2 regions of the Paraliobacillus sp. JSM ZJ581 genome follow, and region 1 is predicted to be linked to the other one. Evidence: riboswitches for the same ligand, from Rfam matches in the RefSeq annotation. Region 1 holds a riboswitch; the other holds the start of a gene.
The links. Region 1 has a riboswitch for thiamine pyrophosphate ahead of thiD (bifunctional hydroxymethylpyrimidine kinase/phosphomethylpyrimidine kinase). Riboswitches for the same ligand answer to the same signal wherever they lie in the genome.
Positions count from the first base shown of each region.

Region 2: linked by a shared signal. The riboswitch ahead of ACH6CY_RS03590 (3-oxoacyl-ACP reductase) and the one ahead of thiD (bifunctional hydroxymethylpyrimidine kinase/phosphomethylpyrimidine kinase) in region 1 are both predicted to bind thiamine pyrophosphate.

Region 1 is NZ_JBISEP010000005.1:92,610-96,035, forward strand. It holds gene lepB (signal peptidase I) at 1-252, shown strand, start outside; gene ACH6CY_RS04945 (transcriptional regulator SplA domain-containing protein) at 310-570, shown strand; gene splB (spore photoproduct lyase) at 563-1,591, shown strand; TPP riboswitch at 1,795-1,897, shown strand; gene thiD (bifunctional hydroxymethylpyrimidine kinase/phosphomethylpyrimidine kinase) at 1,998-2,837, shown strand; gene thiM (hydroxyethylthiazole kinase) at 2,815-3,426, shown strand, end outside.
Region 2 is NZ_JBISEP010000003.1:142,825-146,250, reverse strand. It holds gene ACH6CY_RS03595 (SGNH/GDSL hydrolase family protein) at 1-919, shown strand, start outside; TPP riboswitch at 1,154-1,254, shown strand; gene ACH6CY_RS03590 (3-oxoacyl-ACP reductase) at 1,371-2,123, shown strand; gene ACH6CY_RS03585 (methyl-accepting chemotaxis protein) at 2,602-3,426, shown strand, end outside.

The DNA.
Region 1 (3,426 bases):
GGAACAGCGTATCAAGAAGAATATTTAACCGATGAGAAGCAAGCTTTTTTCGGTAATTCTTTTACGGAAAATTTCACACTGGAACAAATAACAGGAGAGACGGTGGTGCCAGATGGATACTTATTTGTTTTAGGTGATAATCGTCCAGTCAGTAGAGATAGTCGTAGGTTTGGCTTTATTGAAGAAGATTCGGTTATCGGTGATGTTGTCTTTCGTATTTGGCCATTAAATGCCATTGGTATACCTAAATAATATTTTTTTTCATTCAGGAGACACTACACCTAACTTAAAGAAAGTTAGGTGAAAGATATGGAAATAGAAAACAAATCTTTTCATCCAGGTGACGTTGCTTATGTGATTATAAGAAATCCACATGTTCAAGGTGTTGCCAATGTTCAGCAGGCTGCAGTGGTAAATCATCCTAATCGTCCAAATGAGTTAGCATTATTCATGTATGAAACATATTACCCGCTTTCTGAGGAAGTTGCTATTTATCAAACAGAGCATGAGGCAGAGGTAGCTTTCCAACAAGCATTCGGTAATACGGAAGTTGAGGGATACGATGGTTAAGCCATTTGTCCCTCAATTAGTTTATTTTGAACCTAAAGCAATGGATTATCCATTAGGGAAGTCATTGTATGAAAAATTTTCTAATATGGATATAGAAATTAGAGAAACGACGTCACATAATCAAGTTCGCAATTTACCTGGAGATAATGATTTTCAAAAGTATCGTAACGCTAAATCAACACTTGTGGTGGGTCTCAGAAAAACATTAAAATTTGATACGTCAAAGCCTTCTGCAGAATATGCAATACCGTTTGCGACAGGATGTATGGGGCACTGTCATTATTGTTACTTACAAACAACGATGGGAAGTAAGCCGTATATTCGCACGTATGTGAATACCGAAGAAATTTTTGATGCTGCGGAAGCATACATGAAGGAAAGGTCACCTGAGATAACTCGCTTTGAAGCCTCTTGTACATCTGATATTGTTGGGATTGATCATCTAACACATACGTTAAAAGGAGCAATTGAATATTTTGGTCAGTCCGATCATGGTCGATTACGATTTGTAACAAAATTTGCTCATGTTGATCATCTTTTAGATGCTGATCATAAAGGAAAGACACGCTTTCGTTTTAGTATAAATGATGATTATGTCATTAAGTTTTTTGAACCGGGTACTTCTAGATTACATGAGCGATTGGAAGCCGCTGCTAAGGTTGCACAGGCAGGTTATCCATTAGGTTTTATTATTGCGCCTATATATTTACATGATGGGTGGAGAGAAGGTTATATTTCTATGTTAGAAAAATTAGAGGCAACACTTCCTCCTGAAGCAAAGAAAGATTTAACCTTTGAGCTTATCCAACATCGCTTTACAAAACCGGCAAAACGAGTGATTCAAAAAAATTATCCAATGACAAAATTGGAATTAAATGAATCGAAGCGAAAAACCAAATGGGGAAGATATGGGATATGGAAGTATGTCTACACGGATCAAGAGCAAGAAGAGATGAAACAAGTGTTTATTGAAACAATTAAAAAATTATTTCCAACTGCTTTTGTTGAATATTTTACGTGATCTTAGATTATTCATAGTAAATGTTAATGCTACGGTAATTTTTAGATACTTCACTTTCCACTGGCGAGGCTTCGTGTCTAAAGATTACTAACAAATCAATTCTTTCATATAAGTATAAATCATGATGTGTGATTTAAAAGTTATGCCGCATATTTGACAAATAAGTGAAATAATGATTAATTTAGATTATACTATGAATAAATAGAAACCACTAGGGGCGCCTACCGGCTGAGATAAAGAGTATTCTTTGGTCCCTTTGAACCTGAACTGGGTCATGCCAGCGTAGGAAAGTGGAGTCGGTTCATTGAATTGATGCAACAAGATAGATAAATGCATTCAACCACTCCATTGCTTAGGAGTGGTTTTTCTTATTTGGTATGTATTCGATTGCAGAGGAGGAGAATAAATGAGCAATATTGTTCATGCACTAACTATTGCGGGGACGGATCCAACAGGTGGTGCTGGTATTCAAGCCGATTTAAAAACTTTTCAAGAACGTGAAGTGTATGGGATGAGTGTACTAACATCTGCCGTTGCACAAAACACACAAGGGGTACAAGCTGTGCATCATCTGCCAATTGATTTTATTGAAAAACAATTAGATGCTGTTTTTCAAGATATCAAACCTCATGCGATTAAAACAGGCATGCTTTCTACAGTTGAAATGATGGAGCTTATTGCAACATATGTATCACCAGACAGTATACCGTATGTGATTGATCCAGTAATGGTTTCTACTAGTGGAGATGCTTTAATGGAAGAGAGTTCGCGCAAGGTGATTCGAGATACATTAGTACCTAAAGCAACGGTTGTCACACCAAACATTCCAGAAGCTGAAATCTTAGTAGGTTTTACCATTAAAAATGAAGAAGATATGAAAAAAGCAGCCAAAGTCATTGTGGAAGATTTAGGTGCAACATCTGCAGTTGTTAAAGGTGGACATTTAGATGGAAAAGCAGTTGATGTATTTTATGATAGGGAATTTCATTTTTTAGCGGTCAATCGAATAGAGACGAAAGATACACATGGTACAGGGTGTACGTTCTCAGCTGTCATTACAGCTGAACTTGCAAAAGGGAAATCAACATTGGAAGCAGTAAAATTAGGCAAACAATTTATTACTGATGCGATTCGTTATCCATTAAACATCGGGAAAGGGAATGGTCCAACGAATCACTGGGGTTATCGATTACAAGGACTACCAAATCAAGGGGGAAATAATAATGAGTCTAACAACACTGATTAATGCTGTTCGTCAGAAAAATCCGTTGGTTCATAATATTACGAACGAAGTAGTTGTAAATTTTACTGCGAATGGATTGTATGCAATAGGTGCTTCACCTGTGATGGCTAACGCAATGGAAGAAGCTGCGGATATGGCAAAAAATGCGGATGCCTTGTTATTAAACATTGGCACATTAACGGGGGACCAAGCTGATGTGATGATCGAAGCTGGAAAAGCTGCCAATGAAAAAGGCATTCCAGTTGTTCTTGATCCAGTTGGTGTAGGTGCAACACCGTATCGCAATCAAGTAGCATCACGAATTTTAAATGAAGTAAAACTAACGATGATTCGCGGAAATGCTGGAGAAGTTAGTCAATTAGTAGGATTAGAAGCACAAGTTCGAGGAGTAGATTCATCGGGTTCATTTGATAACATATCCATTGCACGTCATGCGGAGCAAGAATTAGGAATCCCTGTATTGGTTACTGGAGAAAAAGATGTGATTACGGATGGTAAAGATTTATTTGAAGTATCAAATGGTGCACCTTTATTAACCAAGGTAACAGGAACGGGCTGTTTACTAGGTTCTGTTGTTGCAGCATTCCTAGCA
Region 2 (3,426 bases), on a different contig from region 1:
AATCAATGAGAAGAAAATTCATTTCATGGTCATTGGGAATGGTTTAGATGAGGAAGAAACATTGCAACAGCAAATAAGTAGTCGAATAGAAAAGAAATACAATAATAAAGTGTATCAACATCAAATTACGAAACAAGGGGCAGATGTGTTCGATGGGTTATTTATGTACGAGAAGGGAAAGAAAGAAATAGAACAGGATTTAGTAATGATCGTTTTTGGCAAACATGATATCGATCGTTTAACGCTAGAGCAATTCGAAAAAAATTATGAAACCCTACTTAATCGAGTAATTGCTGATCAACCTCGAGCAGAAGTCTTTACATTTATTGAAAATGGCTTAAAGAATAATGAGAAGTATGTAAATGCTATTGAAAAAACATCTGATTATTATGGCGTTTTTTCCATTGATGGTGAGGAAGTGTTTGATACTACTGGGAAGTCTATTGCGCAAATAACAACTGAAGAGGGAATCCCTAACGAAGAAGGATATAATTTATATGCTGAATCGATTTTTAACACGATTAATGAAAATGTTATCAACAATAAAACAATCACTTATGCACGTATCGATCCATTACATCAGTTGACCAAGCATGATGATTTTCGTTCTATTAATACACCAAAGGAATCAGATGGATTTGTTTTAGTGGATGATTATTACTCATCTAGTACAATAAATCATTCGATTCGCTATGAATTTACTGGTGATTTACTAGCATTACATCTAAATAATACGGGTGGTGTAATGGAGGTTTATTTAGATGGCGAATATGTGCAACAATATGATTTGAATAATCTACCAAAAGGAGCAATCCACCTGTTAATCACAGATGAATTGAAAAAAGGCGAACATATCGCTCAAATATTTGTTAGAGAATCCGGAAAAACAATACAAATAAAATCACTTATCACAAAATAAATGTGTCTGGACATGCATATCACTTTTGTCTAAAAAATAGGACATTAGGGATCCAAAGTGGTCTAAGGGTAAGAGTAGAAGCAGTATTTGTCATGTGATTTTGAGCAGGATCAATAAGTAAATTATGTTAAAACGCATGTTAATTTTAAACTAACTAAGTCAACGAATTATGCTAATAAAACATAATTCGTTGACTTAAATTTCTAAAAACGATAACATGTAATATAATTTAATAGTACGCACTAGGGGTGTTATTTAACTGAGATGAGTATTACCTCAAACCCTTTGAACCTGAACTAGCTAACACTAGCGTAGGAAAGTGTAGAACCTAATTACATACTTAAAGAGCGAACTCTATATATACATGTAGTTATTTGTTTTACGCAATTTTCCTATGAAAAGGTTGCGTATTTTTTTGTTTTATCAAAATAAAAATATAGAGGTGGGTATGATGACTAGAACAGTATTAGTAACCGGTAGTAGTAGAGGTTTAGGGGCAACTATTGTAAAAACTTTGGCACAACAAGGATTTCAAGTGGTTATCAATTACTATAAAAGTAAAGATGCTGCTGAGAAGCTCGTTTCAGAGATTGGTGAAGAGAATGCTATTGCAATTCGAGCTGATGTGACAAATCGTAAAGAAGTAGATGAATTGATAAAAAAGGCAACCGACTATTTTGGTCAAATAGATGTTGTCGTCAACAATGCATTAGTAAATTTTAAATTTGATCCAAACAAACAGAAACCTTTTACAGAACTCACTTGGGATGATTACCAAAAACAAATAGATGGGACATTAAAAGCAGCATTTAATGTAGTTCAAAGTGTCGCACCTCAATTTATTGAGCGACACAATGGAAGTATTATTAGTATAGGTACTAATTTATATCAAAACCCTGTTGTACCTTATCATGAATATACAACAGCAAAAGCTGGATTAATCGGCTTTACTCGTAATATTGCTTCTGAATTAGGGGGATATGGTATAAAAGCAAATGTTGTTTCAGGTGGATTATTAAAAACAACAAATGCTAGTGCTGTTACAACACCAGAAGTATTCGATTTGATTGCTCAATCAACACCATTAAAGAAGGTAACTACACCTCAAGATGTGGCAAATCTGGTCGTCTATCTATCTTCGGAATATGCAAACGGTATTACAGGTCAGAATTTCACAGTAGATGGTGGTTTGACAATGAACTAGTAGCTTAACCCCTTGAAAGGTGGCGTATACTAGACAATTGTTTTTTAATTTATAAAGATATAATGACAGACGAAAAGCACCTTTAAGGAAAATGATTAAATTGGACTATATTACGAATCCATAGTTTCTTCTCTCAAACGTCTGCCTATATAGCCTAACCAATACCGATATTTAATCAGTATAGAAGACTAATAGCCAAGAGAAAGGAAGAAGAAATAATTGTTACAATGCTTGGATTAATCTTTTTAAATCTATTAGAATAACGGAAAGTTATGGCAACAGTTATCTCGTATAACACAACTGCAAGTATAAGAACAAGAATGATTATCTGATAGAACTGTTTGCTCATTCTTTTGAACTAGATAATCTTATCCTATTGTGGTAAAATATACATGTGTTTTCTACTTCAATTTTTTTTTTGAAAATGAGAACTCCTTGTCAAGATTTACATAATTATTTTCGAGGAGGAGAAGGAAAGATGAAAGGACAGAGGCGTTTAGGTCTCATGGGAAAAGCATTGAATAAAATTTCAATTCGCTCCAAAATATTAATTACCATTGCAGTTGCTATTTTAACGAACCTATTTATTGGAGGGACAGGCTTATACAATTTGCATAAAGTTCAACGTTCGTTGGAAATAAGTTTACATCACCATGCAAAAAATACCGAGCTAATACGAGCGGTAGGGCTGGATCTTTTTCAAAGAATAACCGCTGAAAGAGCACTACATATGTATGAACCTGGTACGGATGAGTTTAAAAGTCATCTAGAAGACTATGAAAAACAAAAAGAACAAGCAGATTCCAGATTTAATGAGTATGTAGCACAAAATATGAATCTGCCGAAAGAACTGGAATTTATAGAAGCGTATAAAGAAGCGGAAGCTGAATATGAAGCTATATCAGATCGTATTCTTGAAAATATCTCTTCTACAGATCCTGTTGTTCGTGAACAGGGGATGCTTCTTTCTTATGGAGAAGGATATGATAAGTTCAATGTTATGGAAGAGAACTTGGATGTAATTGGTGAACTGTACAATGAAGAAAATGAACGGATGAGAGAGGAAGTAGCGTCCGATTATCAATTTTTACTTTGGTCTACAGTAGGTATTATTATTTTATGTGTACTACTTAGTTCAATATTAGGATGGGTTATTATTCGTGCCATCAAGCACCCAATTGATCATTTGCGTGACCGTGTGAAACAAGTAGCTCAAGGAGACTTAACGGTACAAATTCAATCGATAGCAAATGATGAACTGGGAGTACTTTCTAAAGATTTTAGAACAATGGTTGATGAAACA